Regions from separate parts of the Oleidesulfovibrio alaskensis DSM 16109 genome, predicted to be linked through region 2. Evidence: riboswitches for the same ligand, from Rfam matches in the RefSeq annotation. Region 2 holds a riboswitch; the other holds the start of a gene.
What was found. A riboswitch is a leader RNA that binds a small molecule or an ion and turns the genes downstream of it on or off. The one in region 2 is predicted to bind cobalamin.
Positions count from the first base shown of each region.

Region 1: linked by a shared signal. The riboswitch ahead of metE (5-methyltetrahydropteroyltriglutamate--homocysteine S-methyltransferase) and the one ahead of H586_RS0114125 (sirohydrochlorin cobaltochelatase) in region 2 are both predicted to bind cobalamin.

Region 1 covers NZ_AXWQ01000004.1:305,966-315,083, forward strand. Annotated here, with positions in the region: gene metE (5-methyltetrahydropteroyltriglutamate--homocysteine S-methyltransferase) at 1-1,319, opposite strand, end outside; cobalamin riboswitch at 1,437-1,609, opposite strand; gene H586_RS17765 (methyltransferase domain-containing protein) at 1,748-2,959, opposite strand; gene ipdC (indolepyruvate/phenylpyruvate decarboxylase) at 3,072-4,739, opposite strand; gene sucD (succinate--CoA ligase subunit alpha) at 5,203-7,305, opposite strand; gene H586_RS0101655 (lactate utilization protein) at 7,437-8,120, opposite strand; gene H586_RS0101660 (tetratricopeptide repeat protein) at 8,131-9,118, opposite strand, start outside.
Region 2 covers NZ_KI519494.1:452,272-461,389, forward strand. Annotated here, with positions in the region: gene H586_RS0114100 (PhzF family isomerase) at 1-145, shown strand, start outside; gene cobI (precorrin-2 C(20)-methyltransferase) at 288-1,007, opposite strand; gene H586_RS0114110 (ABC transporter substrate-binding protein) at 1,007-1,945, opposite strand; gene H586_RS0114115 (ABC transporter ATP-binding protein) at 1,942-2,769, opposite strand; gene H586_RS0114120 (FecCD family ABC transporter permease) at 2,766-3,845, opposite strand; gene H586_RS0114125 (sirohydrochlorin cobaltochelatase) at 3,845-4,735, opposite strand; cobalamin riboswitch at 4,871-5,052, opposite strand; gene H586_RS0114130 (nucleoside recognition domain-containing protein) at 5,094-6,101, opposite strand; gene H586_RS0114140 (hypothetical protein) at 6,343-8,616, shown strand; gene H586_RS0114145 (chemotaxis protein) at 8,659-9,118, shown strand, end outside.

The DNA.
Region 1 (9,118 bases), on a different contig from region 2:
GCCGTCTGCGGAAACGAGCCTATGGTCGTTGTGGGAAAAAGCGGCAGTTGCAGCATCCGGCGCTGCACAAGAGAACGCTGCTCATAGGGCTGGCTGCGGTCTCCCGCCTGACCGGACAACGATGCCACCCTGGCGCGTACAGCTTCATTGCGCACCCGCTCCGAACCGCGGCGGGAAGCGATGCTGCGCGCGTTACGGGCCAGCTCTTCGGCAACGGCGTTTCTTCCGCTGCGCAGGGCTGTTCCCAGCGTGTGCAGTTCTTCCAGCTTTTGCAGCGCAAACGCCAGCCATGAACGCACTTCACTGTCCATTGCGTCTTCTGCGGCAAGGTCTACCGGCACATGCAGCAGCGAACACGAAGGAGCCAGCCAGAGCCTGTCCTGAAGCTGTCCTGCCACAGGTTCCAGCCAGTCCAGCAGCGCCGCAAGATCGGTCTTCCAGACGTTTCTGCCGTCAATGACACCAAGCGAAACAACAGTTTCACCGGGCAGTGCGGCCACAAGACGCTCTACTTCATCCCTGCCGCGCACGGCATCCACATGGACTCCGGCCACGGGCAGCGCGGCAAGGGTTTCGAGATTGCCCTGCAATGTGCCGAAATAGGTGGCCAGCAAAATACTGACCGGCGTGCCGGCAAGATAGCGGTAGGCATCAGTCAGCGCATCAAGCCACGGCTTTTCCAGCTCGGTCACCAGCACAGGTTCATCCACCTGCACCCATCCGGCACCGTTCTGCGCCAGAGTTTCAAGCAGCTCTCTGTAAACCGGCAGCAACTTTTCCAGCAGCGCCAGCCGGTCCGAACCGTCTTTGGACTTGCCCAGCCACAGGTACGTCACAGGCCCGATAATCACGGGCTTGGCCTGCACCCCGCTGCGGGCAGCTTCTTTCAGCTGGCCGGTCAGCCGGTCTGCATCCAGCCGGAAACGGCTCTGCGCGGTGAATTCCGGTACAATATAGTGGTAGTTGGTATCAAACCATTTGGTCATCTCGCCCGCATGTACAGTGTGCGTGTCTCCGGCCGAAGCCCGACCGCGGGCCACCCTGAAATACGCCTCCGTATCGCCGCCGGGCAGATTTTTTACACGCTCAGGCACATTGCCGAGGGTAAAACTCATATCCAGCACCTGATCATACAGCGAAAAATCGCCCACAGGCACATAGTCCAGCTTGTGCTGCCACTGCAGGTTCCGCTGCCGCAAACCGGCGGCCACGGACTGCAGCGCATCTTCACCGGTGCGTTCTGCCCAGTACGACTCCAGCGCGAACTTGAGCTCACGCGAAGCGCCTATGCGGGGAAATCCCAGGTTGTGAATAATCATGCTCTGTCACTCCTTTTATGGTGTTGAATCAAAGGAGCAACGACATTCAAGCTCTGGATGCATCAGCGGTCAGGCAAGCAACCTGCCGCCGGTACGTGTCAGCCCAATCGCGAGACTGCCGTGCTCTTGTGCATGGTCGTCTCCTGGCTTCCGGCCCCATATGACCTGGTCTTCCCGCCTCTGCGGCAGTGACGTCGGCCGGGCTTGCCGGTTACAGTGGCGCGTCCGCTGCGGATTTGCACCGCATTCCGTTTCCATACACAAAACATCACAATATCAAGATTCATCAATATTCAAATATAAAGATAAACGCAACCAGTTTATTGTGCTGCGTGTACAATGCCGCAAAAAAGCCCGCCGTTACGGCGGGCTGAAAAACAACCGGAAAACATAGAAAGCAAATTATACTGAAGCGCTGCGCATGCAGATCACGCCGTGCGCACTGCCGAAACAACGTGCACAGGATCGCTGAGCGCCATCCGGCCTGCATGCCGGTCATCGGCCGGACGCGGCCAGTTGCGTACACTCACCGTGCGGAACGATTCCAGACCGCCCGCCGCCTGCAGCAAGTCCACCATCAACCCCGCCCGCTCAAACTCATGCAGCTCCGGCCAGATGCGTATTGTTCTGCCGGGGAACCACCTGTCAGAAACTGCCAGCACAATGATACCGCCGGGCCTGAGCACCCGCACGGCTTCGCGCAATACGGCCACGGGCTGCAAAAGGTACTCGACCGAAAGTGTGCAGATGACGGCATCATAAGACGCTGACGGCAAAGGCAGCTGCGGATCGGCATTAAGGTCATGCATAATGCGCTCATCCAGCACGGGGTTGTCATTTATTTCCGCCTCGCCCAGTCCCAGTCCTGTCACATGAGCGGCATGCCCTGCGGGCAGATGGGTACGCCATCCCGTCATGAGGTCCAGCACGCGGCCCCCACGCGGAACAACGCGGGCTATTTCATCGCGCAGATGGGCGCAAGCCTGCGCGTCTATATGGTCCACACTGCGCGGCACATCGTAAAAAGCGCGGTCGTCCACCTGATCGCAACGCATGAACGCATGCGGGTCGGACAGCACCTCAACAGGTTCACCGCTGATGCGCGCCTGAATACCCGGACCGCCGTCCGCCACAGCTTCCAGCCAGTGTGTCAGGCGCCCGCCTGTTTCCCCTGTCTTTTCAGCAAGATCAAGAATACGCGCCTCCATGCTGAAGGCTCTTCCGGCCAGCGGATGGTTGGCATCGACCACCATGCAGCGCGAATCCATGCGCACAATACGGGCAGGGCGCATGTCTCCTCCGAAAACACCCGGCAGACAGGCAAAAAACATCAGCGGGAAATAGCGTCCGGCACGGGGAACCGGATGATATCCGGGTACGCACCGGGAACGGAAAGAATTGTGCGGAACAGAATAGACGTAGGCGGGGTTATATGACGGCAATGCCTCTCCGGGAGCGTATTTCAGCAATATGCTGTCTCCGGTGCGGCAGCCCTCCAGAGCCTCACGCATGCGGGGCGGAAAAATATCGCGCCAGAAGTTGACCCTGCGCGCCCAGTAGCGCTCGGTGTGGCAGGCAAGGTCGCAGTTCCAGCAAAGGGTGAATTCAATGGTTGCCAGCGTGTTATCCGTTACATGCATATACTCCTTCTTTGCTCACCCTGAGTTGGGTTCAAGGTTGAAACCGCATACAGGCGGTTTGACAAAGCGGCTCCGCACGGGCGCGGAGCCGCCATCTGATAATTACAACAGCTTATTGCCCCGAACTGAATCTGCGCACACCTTCCACAAAACGGGCCAGCGTGGGGGACAGACTATGCGGAGCCAGACGGGCGTCAATCAGCTGAAAACGTCCGCGTTCGGCATGGGCCTGTGTCAGCGCACGTGCAAGCTCGGCACGGGTGGCGGCCCTGTGCCCCCGTCCGCCCAGACCGTCAGCCACCGCGGCAAAATCCCATTCGCCCAGATTGCTGTATGCTGTCTCGGGCTGGAAGACATGCAGCATTTCCCACGACGAATTATTAAACACCAGCACGATGGGATCGATACCCAGCCGCGTGCAGTTGCCCAGTTCCATACCGGTCATCTGAAAAGCGCCGTCGCCCACCAGAATGAGCGAACGCTCCTTTGTCGTTATCTGCAGCCCCATGCCCGCCGGCACCCCGAAGCCCATGCTGGCATAATACCCCGGTGCCACCATGGGAATGGCATCCACGCTCAGCATGGTGAACAGGCAGTCGCCTATATCGCTGGCAACGGGCATTGCTCCGTGCGAGGCAAAAAAATCATTAAGCAGCGCGGCTATATCCGTGGGAGTGATATCTGCGGCATCTGCCATGAAACCCCGCGGATTCACAGCGAGTCCCGCCCCCTGCAATGCCCTGTCGTCAGAAGAACCGCCGCAGCCCGAAAGAGCCATGTCAGCTTCCTGTCCGTCATCCAGCAATGCCAGCAGACGGTCCACCAGCGCTCCCAGCGGAATGTCATGATACACATGGTAGCCGACACGCACCTGTCTGTCCTCCGCATGCATCACACGCCTGCGGTCCAGCTGGCTTCCGGACACGCCGAAATTGGTATCCGACATGATAACACCCAGCAGCAGAAGCCCGTCGGAAGATTCCACAGCCTCGCTGAGTGTCTCGTCACCGGCCATGCCCAGATAGGTTCCTTCCAGACAGCTGGCCGAAGCTAGCAACCCGCGTCCCATAAAGCTGGTCACCACAGGCACCCCCAGCCGCTCGGCCAGCAGAGCCACTTTGTCTTCTATGCCGTAACGCCGCACCTCAACCCCCACCATCATCATGGGCAGCGCGGCGCTCTGCACGCGCTGCAGCACGTCGCGGGCGCAGGCGTCCACGGCGTCCGCATCCGTGCCGGAAGCAGCAAAAGCAGGCACAGGCGCACACGGTGCCGCAGGCAGATCACGCGGAATCTCAAGATACACAGGGCGGGAATGTTCAATACAGCTCTGCAGCACACGGGCTATGGTTTCAGGCGCAGTGGCCGGATCGTCCAGCACCGCCTGATCGCAGGTGACTTCTTTGTACATGCGGTACTGCGAGTCAAGATGCTTCGCCTGATGGTGCAGCAGCAGCCCATGTCCGCCTTCGTGGGTTCCCGGCGCGCCGGAAATGACAACCACAGGCGACTTTTCCGCATATGCCTGCGCTATGGCGTTAACCATGTTCAATGCGCCGGCTCCGTATGTCACTGCGGCCACCCCCAGACCGCCTCTGAAGCGGGCGGATGCGTCGGCGGCAAACCCCACGGCGGGCTCGTGGCTCAGCGTGACAAGCGGCAGAATACCCGTGGATTCGATTATCTTGAAATACGGCAGGGCAAAGTCGCCCGGAATGCCGTACACTTCTTTGGCGCCACGCTCTTTGAGAGCATGCAGCAACGCTTCGGTCAGATTCATATGATTTGCTCCTCGGTACGCATTCGGTGCGCAGGTTCGGTACGCAGATATAAGCAGGCGGACACCCTGTGCAAAAAGAAGTCACATCCGGCAGCGCCGCAGCACCGCACACCGGCGGTCACGCATAGAGCGGAGCCTCTGCCCGCAGCGGCATATCACATGCCGCACAGCTGACGGAATGCGGAGAAAGAAAGAACGCGTCTGCACCGGAAAAACCGGCACCTGACGAATCCGCCCGCATACACCCCACAGGCACAACCGGCAGCCCCGATTACCCGAGGCGGCCGGACAACCATCTTTTTGCAGTGTCACACACCTTCCTGCATAAAGCATAGCGCGTGCGCGCCCGCTCTACAATCCCCCTGCGGCGTGCTTTTTTCAGCGCAAAAAATCCGGTGCGGTCATTTCCGCTCCTGCGGAGCGGCAACCTGCCGTCAACAGGTTGCACACCTGCTGCACACCGTCATGCCCTGTCAAGAACAGCGCGCATAATGCGCGGCAGACTTGCCAGATCAGGGCAGATGGTAAAACCGGCCTCGCGCATGGCCTGCAGTTTAGCCTCCACTCCGCCGGTGGTTTCGTCCAGAATGGCTCCGGCATGCCCCAGCCTGCGGCCGGGAGGAGCAGTACGCGCCGCCACAAATGAAACCACCGGTTTGGAAAAACCTGTCCTGCGTACGTATTCTGCCAGTTCCTCTTCGGCCCTGCCGCCCACTTCGCCCAGCACCAGCACCGCACGGGTGGCGGCATCGTGGCGCACTCTTTCGCACAGGTCCACAAAGCCGGTGCCCACAAACGAATCTCCGCCCACCCCCACGCATACGGATTGCCCTATGCCCGCAGCGGAAAGGCGCGAAGCTGCCTCATAGGTAAGCGTGCCCGAACGCGAAAACACCGCCACAGGGCCGGGGCTGAACACATAACCCGGCATGATACCTATTTTAAGCTGATGCGGAACCACTATGCCCGGAGTATTCGGCCCCACCACACAAGTGGGCGACGGCTGGATATTTTTCAGAGCCGACAGCATGGCCGCCTGAGGTATTCCTTCAGTAATGCACACAACCCACGGAATTTCTTCCGCTGCGGCCTCCAGCACGGCATCGGGGGCAAATGCGGCCGGTACAAAAATGATGGAAGCATCAATACGGTGATGCCTGCACGCCTCATGCACGGAATCATACACCGGAATCCCCATCACCTCCTGCCCGCCTTTAAAGGGAGTGACCCCCGCCACAACCCGCGTGCCGTATTCCATCATCAAGGCGGCATGCCGCTGGGCAACGCGGCCTGTGAGCCCCTGCACCAGCACGCCGGAGCTGCTGTCCAGCCCCATGCCGTTATACACCGGCACACAGGCGGCAGCTTCCTGCCCGTTATGCTGCGGCACCGGATCAGGTTCCTGCGGCAACGGAAATTCAATACGGGGGACATCTGCGGGTTTCATGGACCGCAGCGCGTCCAGCGCTTCGTGCATTTCCTGTGCTATGGTTACCGAAGGATGAGCAAAGTCATGCAGCAGCGCCCGCCCTTCTGCGGATTCGTGGCCTGCCATACGCACCACGATGGGCTTTGGCGCATCACCGCCCTCCAGTGCATCCACAAGCGCGCGGGCCACATCGGCGCACGAAACAATACCCCCGAACAGGTTGATGAACACCGCGCGCACATTGCGGTTTTCAAACAGCAGATCAAGTGCGCGGCGCATACGCGACGCATCGGCCGCACCGCCCAGATCCATGAAGTTTGCCGCCGACAGACCGGAAAAATTAAGAAGGTCCATTGTGGCCATGGCCAGCCCGGCCCCGTTGACCAGAATCCCCACCCAGCCTTTAAGCTCCACATAGCTGAGTCCGGCTTCGCGGGCCAGATTCTCTTCACGCGAATGATGTTCCGGCGTATAGAACCGTTCGAGATCGGGCTGCAGGTCCACCACACTGTCGTCCAGCTCAACCTTGCCGTCCAGTGCCACCCAGCGGCCGTCGCAGGTAAGCACAAGAGGGTTGATCTCGGCCAGCAGCAGACCGTACTCTCTTACCGCCCTGTACAGTTTTTCCGCCATGGCCTTGAAACCGGCCCAGTGCTCCTTTTCAACTCCCATTTCAAAAAAAGCCGCACGCAGATGATGCTCGCGCAGGCCGCTGTCCAGCGGAACCCGCTGCACAAGCGGCTTCTGCTGACCGGTGGAACTCTCCACATGAATACCGCCCGCTCTGCTGGTGGTAAGCAGCAGGTCGCGCCGTTCGCGCGAAAGTACAAAAGAAAGATAGCATTCTCTGCGTATGTCCGTGGCGGATTCGATACGCAGAAAGGGCACCTTGTGTCCTTTGATTTCCATGGCGAACATGTCCTGAGCCGTCTCTCTGAGCTCCTTCAGGGTGGCGGCACAGCGTATGCCTCCGGCCTTGCCTCTTCCGCCGGTAAGCACCTGCGCCTTGAGAAACCACGGGGCGGACACGGCAGGAGTATATTCCGCCAGCTGGCCGGGCGTCAGCAAGTCGCCCGCAGGGGTATCTATTCCGGCTTCGGCAAACAGCACCTTGCTCATATGCTCATTCAGAAACATGCATCCTCCTTCACTGGCGCCGGTGCGGCGGCAATTCGGCAGCATCCGGCCCGCCGGAAGCTGCAAAAAAAGGCCGTCCCGCAATGGCGGACACGGCCTGAATGTCGTCGGTTTACATCCTGTGACAGCTCCTACAACCCGCAGTCTTCATTTATCAGCACCACACGGATGCGTCCCTTGGGAAACGATTTTTCCGTAATGGTCCAGACATTACATATTCTGTCAGGACTGCTGCAGTCGGTACAGTGCGAAGTCATCCTGCACGGAGTCTTTTTTTCAAGCCGCATGGTGTTGGTGGGCGAAGCGTAATCCTTTATTCTGTCCATGGCCGCGGGCACATCCTCAACCAGCTTGTTGCGGCCTATGAACAGCACCACATGACGGGGACCGAAGTTGATGGCCCCCACACGGTTGCCGATCATATCAAGGTTCACCAGCTTGCCGCAGGCGGTCACGGCGTTGGTTCCCGTAAGAAAAAGGTCACTCAGCAGTGCCTGTCTGCGGCGCTCCAGCGCTTCTTCGGCGGAAACGGACTTGTCAAAAGTATCAATGACCTCAAGCGAGGGATTCTGCCGTACGGCGTCCACTATGCCGGTGGCCGCCAGCGTCATGGAACCGCCGAAACTGACTGTGGAAGCACCGGTGGCGGGCAGAATTTCACGGAGAAAAACCTCTCCCGCCTCGTGGCAGTCGGCAGCCACGAAAACTTCAAAATTATTCCCCTGCAGACTTTCCGCCGCCTCGGCCAGACGCAGAGCCCACCATTTTTCAACCGGAGTGTCAGCCTTCGGTGTCACGGAAAAGGTATTCTTCACTTTCTGCTCCTTACTTCCCACTGCTGTAGGGTTGCTTGTTCCGGTACAACTCAAGCCGCTGACGCCACTTGCCCAGCACCGTTTCCGGATAGGCGCGGTCCATGGCCATCAGCAGCGCGCGCTCCTGTGCGGGCACGGCCATGTCAAACCGGCCCTGAGCTGCATAAGCCGCCGCCAGCGTATCAAAATATGATGCCACGGGCACAGGACTGAGGTCCAGCGCTTCGCGGGCATAGCGCACGGCACGCCCGCCGTCCCGCAGGGCGGCATCAGGCACTGTGGCAAGAAACCACGCAAACTCGTTCAGCAGATATGTATCCAGACTGTTCACGCTGTAAGCCGCTTCCAGATCAGCCAGTCCAGCAGGATACTGCTGCAGAGCCACATGGGTGTACATGCGGGCCACAAGCATTCTGACGTTGCGGGGATGCAGACGCACACCGTTATCCAGATCGTGCAGCGAACGGTGCAGATCAAGCCGCTCACGCCAGAGGTTTCCCCTGTTGAGCAAGGCGCCCGCATGTTCCGGATCAAGCCGCAGAGCCTTGTCAAAGTCAGCCATGGCTTTCTGCGCGTCACCCTGTGCAAGATACATCATGCCCCTGTTGTTCCAGACATCGGGATTTTCCGGGGCAAGCATGGCAACCACTTCCATATCGCGCCGGGCACGCGCCACCAGACCGGCTTCGTGCTCCAGAATGGCACGCTCCATACGCAACAGCGGCCTGTCGGGCTGCAGTGGCACCAGTCTGTCGTACCACTCCAGCGCGGCAGTCGTATCGCCGGCGGTACGCGCCACCAGCGCCATGCCGTGCATGGCGCGCCACGACTCGGCATCGCTCGTCAGCGCGGCATGATAATCTTCCGCCGCACGCTGCGGATACCCCAGAGCCAGCTGGGCATCCCCGCGCAAGGCCAGCAGAACGGCGTTGTCCGGCTCCAGCGCCAGCCCGCGTGCGGCCAGAGTCAGAGCTTCACCGGCACGATCCAGCGCCAGC
Region 2 (9,118 bases):
GGAAGGCATGGTGGAGGTGACTGTCCACCGTGATGAAGACGGTCCGTGCCGTGTGCAGGTAGGCGGGCACGCGGCGGAAGCCGGCCGGATGGAGGTTGCGCTGCACGTAGAGGACGACGGCCGCATTACGGCCCGCAGTGTCTGACGGCAGTGCGGCGCAGCCGCGCAGGGCTTTTGCCATGCGGGGCTGAGCCAACTGTACATGTTACCCCCCTGCGCTTTGCTATGCGGCGGCGCAGGGGGGCTTTGCATGTAGTTGTCTGCGCATGGTGCGCGGCAGGCTCCGGTCAGGAGTCCGCGTTTTTTCTCTTTTTATCGCCGGTCACCAGCATCAGCGAAAAGTAATGCGGCTTTTCGGGGGCGTCCTGTAGTGATTCGGCCACAATCTCGCCGTCCATTCCCAGACGAGAGACAAACGTGCTCTGGTTTTCTTTGCCTGCTGCGGTCACAGCCTTTCTGATGGCGGCAAAGTTTTTATACGTTTTCAGAATAACGGCGTTGTCCGCGTAATTCAGGGCTTGTTCCAGCCCGTCACCCACGCCGGAAAGCAGCAGCAGGTTTTCACCTGATTCACACAGGATGGTGGCCGTGCGTGCGGCCGACGCCTGATATGAGGTGATGCCCGGCACGATTTCCACGGGAGCCTGCGGACATACGGTGCGCAGAGTGCGCAGCAGGTAGCCGAAAGTGGAATAGATGAGCGGGTCCCCCAGCGTGAGAAACGCGCACTGCCGTCCGGCAGCCAGATGGCCGGCAACTGTGCGTGCGTTTTCGTCCCACGCAGCACGCAGCACGCTGCCGTCGCGCGACATGGGAAAGCCCAGCCGGATAATCTGCACATCGTCCCGCAGGTGCGGGGCGGCTATGGAAAGCGATACCGAATAATCGTTTTTTGTGGAACTGGCGGCAAAGACCACGTCCGTGCGGGCCAGAGCCTTGACCGCCTTTATGGTAAGCAGGTCGGGGTCGCCGGGGCCGACGCCGATACCGTACAACGTACCGTACACTAGGGTTCTCCTTGACCGGCAGCCGGGGGCTGCAGGGTGAAGCGCGAGGGATGCAGAAAGCGCGCAAGCTCTTCCACCGCATCCACCGCTCTGGGGCCGGGGCGTGAATAACACGCCTCTTCCACAACAAGCCAGCGCGCATGACGCACCGCCCGCAGTGTGCGGAAGTGCGGCCGCGCGTCCGGCGGCACCGGTGTTTTATTCATGGGGCCGTGCTGCACAATGTAGACTTCGGGGTCGAGGCGCAGCAGTTCCTCTTCCGAGGGGCGCTCCAGTTTTTTGTCGGACACGAGGCAGTTTGCACCGCCTGCGCGGCCGATAATGTCATTGACGATGGAACCTGTGCCCGCCCCCAGCAGGTTGGGGTAACGGACTTCAAAAAAGACCGAGGGGCGGTGTTCTCCGGCTACGGCTGCGCGCACCGTTTCCAGACGGTTGCGCAACTGTGCGGTAAGTGCCGCTGCCTTGCCCTGTTCTCCGGTCAGCACTCCCAGACGGGCGATGACGGAAAACAGCTGCTCAAAGTCGGCAACGTGAAATTCCGCCACGGGAATGCCCAGCGCGCGCAGGTCGTCCACGGCCTGCCCGGCTTCTTTGCGTCCGCTCATCTGCAGCACAAGGTCGGGAGCCATGCCGGCCACCAGTTCAAGGTTGGGCCGCATGTGCGTGCCGATGGCGGGCAGACTGCGGATGGATTCCGGCCAGTGGTCGGCATTGGTGCGTGCTATGAGCCTGTCCTGCAGACCCATGGCGGCCAGTGTCTCGTTAAAGGCACCGTACAGGGCGATGATGCGCCGGGCAGGAGCATCCAGCTGCACGGTGCGGCCTGTATCATCGGTTATGCTTACTCCGTGCTGCTGCGCGGCAACGGACAAAGGTGCCAGCAGCAGGATAAAGGCGCACCACAGCGCGGCGCTGAGATGTCGGAAGGTTGTCATGGCGTTTTTCTCTGCGTGTGGGCGGGCATGAAAAGAGCCTGCGGCAGCCCGCAGTCCGGATGCCGGAATACGCGGACAGAGGTTTCATATATCCGGCAGAGGTTGGCTTCTGTAAATACGTCGCGGGTGGGGCCGTCCAGCGCCACGGCTCCGTCTTTCAGAAATATCAGCCGGTCACAGTAGAGTGCCGCCAGATTAAGGTCATGAATGGCGGCGACCACCGTGAGTCCCTGCGCATGTCTGCGGCGCAGCATGTCGTAAATTTCCACTTTGCGGGCTATGTCCAGACCGGATGTGGCCTCGTCCAGCAGCAGGCAGGGGGCCGCCTGTGCCAGCGCCCGTGCTATGAGCACCCGCTGGAATTCTCCGCCGGAAAGCCTGCATGCCGGCCGTGAGGCAAACTGCGATGTGGCTGTCTGGCGCATGGCGTTTTCCGCGGCCTCGTTGTCTGCGGCGCTGTATCCGCCCAGAAAGGATATATAGGGATACCGTCCCATGAGTACCACGGAGCGCACCGGTATGTCAGGGACGATGTCAGGCCGTTGCGGTACCGAAGCCATTTTTTTTGCGCGGGTGCGGGCACAAAGCCCCGCGGCCGGAGTGAACTGCACTGCATCCTTTTCAGATGCAGCGGAGGCGGTGCGCAGCAGCACTTCGCCGCTGACCGGCGGCAGCACTCCGGAAAGGGTGAGCAGCAGGGTTGTTTTGCCGCTGCCGTTGGGGCCGAGCAGACCTGTCATTTCACCCTGTCTGATATGCAGGGAGATGTTGTGCAGTACGGGCGTTGTACCGTGGCCCAATGTGGCATTGCGCAGGCGTATCATAGGGCTGTTCCTGTATTGCGCCGCAGCAGCAGGCAGAAAAAAGGGCCCCCCAGCAGCGCGGTGACCACTCCCACGGGCAGTTCGGCCCCGCCGGAAAGCAGGGTGCGGGCCAGCACGTCGGACCAGAGCAGCAAAAGACCGCCTGTCAGCGCGCTGACCGCCAGCAGCGGCCGGTGCTCGGCGCCTATGACCATACGTACCAGATGCGGCACAACCAGCCCCACAAATCCTATCACCCCGCTGACCGCCACGGAGACGCCCGTAAGCGCTCCTGCTCCCAGCAGCAGCCACAACCGTACGCGTGAAGCATCCATGCCCAGCTGACGGGCCTGCATGTCGCCCAGCGACAGAATATCAAGCTCGCGCGAAAAACGGATGACGGGCAGCATACCCAGCACAAACCACGGCGTGAAAAGCATGACCTCATGCCAGCCGCGGCCCTGCAGACTGCCCATTATCCAGAATACGATGCTTGCCACCGATTCTTCGTCCAGTGATTTGACCAGCGATATGAGAGCGGAAAGGAACGTGGACACCACAATACCCGCAAGTACCAGCGTTTCGCGGCGCATGATGCCGCCCACGCGACCCAGTACAAGCACGGCCGCCAGCGCCGCGGTGGCACCGGTCAGGGCCGCGGCGGGCAGTATTCCTGCAGCGGGAAAAAACGGCAGGGCCATGGTGCCCAGCCCCCAGAAAAGTGCCACGGATGCGCCGAAAGCGGCTCCGGACGAAACGCCCAGCGTGAAAGGATCGGCCAGAGGGTTGCGCAGCAGCCCCTGATACACCGTGCCTGCCACCGCCAGCGAAGCGCCCACCAGCAGCGAGAGCACCACGCGGCCCAGACGCAGCTCAAGCACCACAACGGTCAGTGCGGGATTATCCTGCGCGGCTGCGGGCGGGGGGCCCAGACCGGCGGCATGCAGCAGCACGGCCGTCACGTCGGCAAACTCCACGGGAAACGCCCCCGCGTAACAGGCCAGAAACACCGAAACCGCACAGGCGGCCGACGCGGCGGCACAGCACAGCACCGGGCGGAGCGTGCGGCGTGTTACGGTGTTTCCGGCCCTGTTCATCAGTCATCCAGCCGGTTGTAGGCTTCTTTAAGGTGCTCAACCCATATGGCGCGGATGGCGGGCACAGCTGCCATGCCTTTTACCACGGGTACGGGGGTGATGCCGTGAGCGGCAAAAACACTTTTCCACGAATCGGGCTCGTCGCCTGCCATGTCGTTTACGGTATGGTCACCCGCCACCGACATGAGCGGAAGCAGGTAGGCTTTTTTGATACCTTTCTTTTTCAGCATGGCCAGCACGTCGTCAATTTCGGGGCTGCCTTCAACGGTGCCCACAAAGGCATTGGCATCTTTCTGCCACAGATAATACTGCAGGGCGGGGTAGAATGCATTGGCAGAATGACCGGTACCGTGGCCCATGAACACCACCGCCTCGTCTGCGGTACGTTCTGCGGGTACGGCGGTCATGACTGCATCGGCCACATTTTTCATGTCCTCTGCAGTGTACATGAGCGGCTTGCCGACTTCCACCTGCTTGATATTTTTGGGCATGCCCTCAAAACGTTCTGCGGTGTGCAGCAGGCCGAGGTATTCAAAGCCCGGAATCATGTGCAGCGACTGCACGGCCACGCGGTTGAACCCTGCATCGCCCAGACGGCCCAGTGCCACGGCGGGCGAATCCACCTGCAGGTTCTGCTCACTCGCCACAATGTCGCGCACCATGCGTGCCGTGTAAGCCCAGCGCACTTCAACACCGGGTATGGCGGCACGTACTTCGCGTTCCAGCGCTTCGTAGGGGGCGCGTGCTTCGGGCACGGTGCTGCCGAAGGTGGCAAGCAGAATGGCTTTTTTGTCGGGATGTGCGGCGCCGTGGCCGGCAAAAGCAGGCGCGGCAACGCACAGCAGGCAGCACGCGGTGACGAGCAGTCTGCACCATGAGCGCAGTTTCATGAAGGAAACCTCCAGAGAATCTGGGGCATTGATATAGTCACGGTAAAAATAAAGAGCGCTGCCTCCTGCATGGGCAGGAAGGGGCGCTCCGGTCACCGTGACGGACTTTTTGCGGCAAAGCCCCGTGCCCAAAAAGTCATCCTGTACACTCAGGCAGGTCTTCCGGCTTGTCCCGCGGCATCCGGCCTTCCCGGGAATTTTTCCCAGTGGCACGGTGTGGATGCGGCGTATCGTGGACTTACGGCGGCGGGTCCGCTCCCGACTTTAACGGGATTCCCTATCAAGCCCCGCAGGGCACCTGAATCGATTCGGGTTATATATGGCTGCGGCAGCATGTCAAGGCCGCAGCATGCAGGGGTTATGCCGCGAACAGCAGGTAGCAGCCTGTCACGGCCAGCAGGCTGGTGATGCGCAGAAACTGGCTTTGCAGCAGCAGCACAAGACCCAGACGCGGAGTGAATATGCCCGCGTGCGAAGGCAGCTGGTGCCGCAGGGCGCGGACGGGGGTTGCTGCAATGGTTCCCAGTATCAGCGCGGTGACTGTCTGGGCGGTGGTCAGCGACCCGGCATCCAGCAGGGCGCCCGCGGCCGCAATTCCTGATGTGAATTCCGCGGCCACGGCAAAAATAACCACGCTGGCCGCTTCTACAGGCAGAAAGCTCCATGACAGCCCCTGAGCGGCGGCCTGGCGCATGGCTTCGAATACGCCTGCCTGTGTAAGCGCATAAATGAGAAAATAGACCGGTGCCGTGAACAGGATGATGCGCGAAAAGCGTCTGCGGAACAGGGCTGCCACGCGGTTGAGGTCAAGCCTTCCGCTGTGTTCTGGTGCCGCAGACTGTCCGGACTGCCTGCGGTGCGCCGTTGCGCGGGCCCACGCAAGCAGTCCCAGAGTGCGGCACAGGGCGGCTGTGCCGTTAAGTGCAAGGTATATGGCCCCTGCCGTGCGTGTCATGGGCACCACTATAAAAAAAGTGGTGGGCAGATGCAGCAGAAAAACAGGCAGACCGGTGTTGATGAGATAGGCAATGCGCAGTTCGCGCAGAGAAATGCGCCCGTCACGCATGGCTTCCATAAGCATGGTGTTGGCCGCTGTGCCGGAAACGAACGCAGTGGCGAAAGCCGCGCCCGATGTCTGCCCCAGCCCGCCCCACCGTGTCAGCGGCCGGGCCAGCCGCGCCAGAAAGGGGGCCCAGCCGGCGCCTTCCACCACCAGCCCCACGGCCAGTCCCATGGCCAGATATATGAGCATGCGTATGAGCGGCCTGACAAGTTCGGGCCATGCATACTGCCAGTGCAGCAGCGCAGGGTCGGCGTGCAGAATGATGCCCAGTGCGGAGATTCCGCACAGCAGCGGAACAAACATAAGCGTTTTTCTGCCTCTGCCTGTCCGGCGTGAAGATATTTTTGCGGTAGAGCTTTGCTTTTGCATGGAGTCGGACATAGAGTGAAAGTAAGGATTAAGGGAGCATGGCCGGTTTCTGCCGGTCTGCATGCCTGCCGTCGGCCGTTGCGGGGCTGCCGGATGAAGCCTGTTTGACAGAAAACAGCACCCGTGGTGTAGTTTCAGCTTATTTGCAGGTATTGCAAAAGGATCGTCTGACAGCATGAAGACCAGATTCATACCTTCTGACAGGCCGGCGGGCAACCGGCTTTGCGTCATTTTTGCTCTGGCCGCTCTTTTTCTTGTGCTGCTGCCCGCGGCCGCTGCCGCAGAGAACGGGCGGGTGCTTGTGCTCAATTCCTACCACAGGGGCTTCCAGTGGTCCGATGCTGAAATGTCGGGCATCGAATCATGGTTCGTTGATTCTGACATCAAGCCGCAGCTGCATTTTGAATATATGGATTCCAAACGGATGGCGCCCGATGTGGCCACCCGTCATATGTTTGTCCTGCTGCGCGAAAAATATTCCAGAGACTATTTCGACGTGCTCATGGCGGCCGATGACAACGCCTTTGAATTGCTGCGGGCGCACCGTCAGACGCTTTTTCCGGGGGTGCCGCTTGTTTTTTGCGGGGTAAACCTGCAGCACATGCCGCGCGGCAGCATGCCGGAACGCACCACGGGAGTGCTGGAAAGGGTGGATGTGGAAGGTACGCTTTCGCTGGCGCTTTCCATGCATCCGGCCACCCGCAGCGTGGTGTTTGTGGCCGACGGCACCACGACGGGGCAGCGCATGCTGCATGCCGCACGCGAGGCACGCAGAGGCTTTGCGGGACGGGTGGATTTTACCGAGATGAACAACCTGCCTGCCCCCAAGCTGCAGGAAGCTCTGCGCCTGCTGCCTTCATCGTCTGTCGTGGTGCTGCTCAGTTTTCTGCGCGACCGCAACGGCAGAGTGCTTACGGTGGAAGAATGCGTCCGGCTGCTTACGCAGGCTTCTCCTGTTCCCGTGTACGGAGTGGGAGCGCAGTTCATCGCCGCAGGGCTTGCGGGCGGCACGCAGCTTTCGGGTACCGAGCACGGGAGGCAGGCGGCACGGCTGGCGGAGCAGATTCTGCGCGGGGCCGACCCCTCAGAGTTGTCCATAATTGCGGAAACCCCTGTGACGGCGGTGCTTGACTACCGGCAGCTTTCGCGTTTCGGGGTGTCTCTGCCCGACCTGCCCGATGGTGTGATAGTGCGTAACCTGCCGCAGGGCAGTCCTTCTGTGTGGTGGTACGGCGCGGGGCTGGCAGTTGCTGCCGCCATGGCGCTGTTGTTCAGGCACTGGCGCAACCGGCGGTGCATGCCCGCCTGCGAAGATTCGGCAACGGCCCTTGGCGGGGTGCTGGCAGCCATGCAGCATATGAACGATATCTGTCTGCTGCTTGATACCGCCGGCCGCATAGCGGCCATGAACCGTCCGGCGGAACAGGCATCGGGCATTGATTCGCATGCGGCGGAGGGAATGCTGCCCGAGGCCGTGCTGCCCATGCTTGCCGGTGCGCTTGAAAAGCTCAGGCGCGGGCTGCAGCACAATGACGAATTTTGCCTGCTGCAGGCCGAAGCCCGTATGGATAACGGGCTGCGCCGGTTTGATCTGGAAGCGTCGAGCCTGCTGCCTGTTGCCGCCGGCGCCTTGCTGGTGCTGCGCGATGTGACAGACAGAGCCGTTCTGGAGGCTGCAGCCGTGGGGGTGCACCGTCTTTCGCTGGTTACCAGAATGGTGTCGGGCATGTGTCACGGAGCAAAGGAACCGCTTTCTGCCGTGGTGCAGAATGCCGAAGAGCTGCACGAGGTGCTGTTTGAAGACACCGAGGGTAATGCCAGAGCTGCAGCGCGCTGCGGGTGCAGCCTGAGTGCGCTGCGCGGTTATCTGGGTGAGCGGGATGTGCCCCGGCGTGTCGGTCTGCTGCGGGCCGCCGGTGCGGAGCTTACGGGCATAGTGTCCAGACTGCCCAATGCGGAACGGCGCAGTCCTGAACGGCCCATACCGCTTAAGGATGTGGTGGACAACGCCCTGCGTCTGGGCAGGGACGACCCGCGCCTGCGTGAGTACGGTATGGGGCGCGTGGGCTGGCGCATCGAGGCGGACGGCGCGGACTCTGTGCAGATAATCAGGGCGGCGGATGCGGAACTTGTGGTATATGAGATGATAACCCTCGGGCTGTATGCCCTGATGTCGGGAGAGGCTTCTCCCGGGGGGGTGCTGGTGCAGTACGGGGCAACCCCCCGCGGAGGGCGGGTGGTGCTGACCGCTTCGGGCTGCAGCCGCCCCGTGGATATCGCCAAACTGCTGCGCAGCGAGCGTATGTTCGGCGGCAGCGGTGGTGAGATGAGCGGATACGAGGGGTTTGCTCTTGCCACGCGCATTGCGGAGCACAGATTTGGCGCCCCGCTGAAAGTTGAATCGCCGGAAAACGATGTGCGCATCGAATTCATGCTGAATCAGGAGTAGCGCACACGCGCCGCGTCAATGTCCGGCCGGGCCGGGGGAGCTATGGCACAGACCAAAATACTGCTGGAGTCGGGAACAAACGAGCTGGAGGTCATCGAGTTTTATCTTGATGAACCGGAATATCGCGGGTCCTACGGCGTCAATGTGGCCAAGGTGCTTGAGATACTGCGCCAGCAACCGGTGACGTCCATGCCGGGGCAGCGTCATGCTTCGGTTATGGGGGCTTTTCGTCACCGGGACGGCAAAGTTGTGCCGCTGGTCAATCTGGGGCGCTATCTTGATAAGGATCTGGTAGAAAACGAACCGCCGAAAGTCATTGTGACCGAATTCAACGGTGTCATCACTGCTTTTCAGGTGTCGGCGGTCAACCGCATTCACCGCATCAGCTGGGAAGATGTGGAGCCGCCTTCCGACATGCTGCAGAATTTTTCGCAGAATGCCTTTACCGGTGTGGTCCGGCTGGAAGGCCGTGTGGTTTTTCTGCTGGATCTTGAAAGCATAG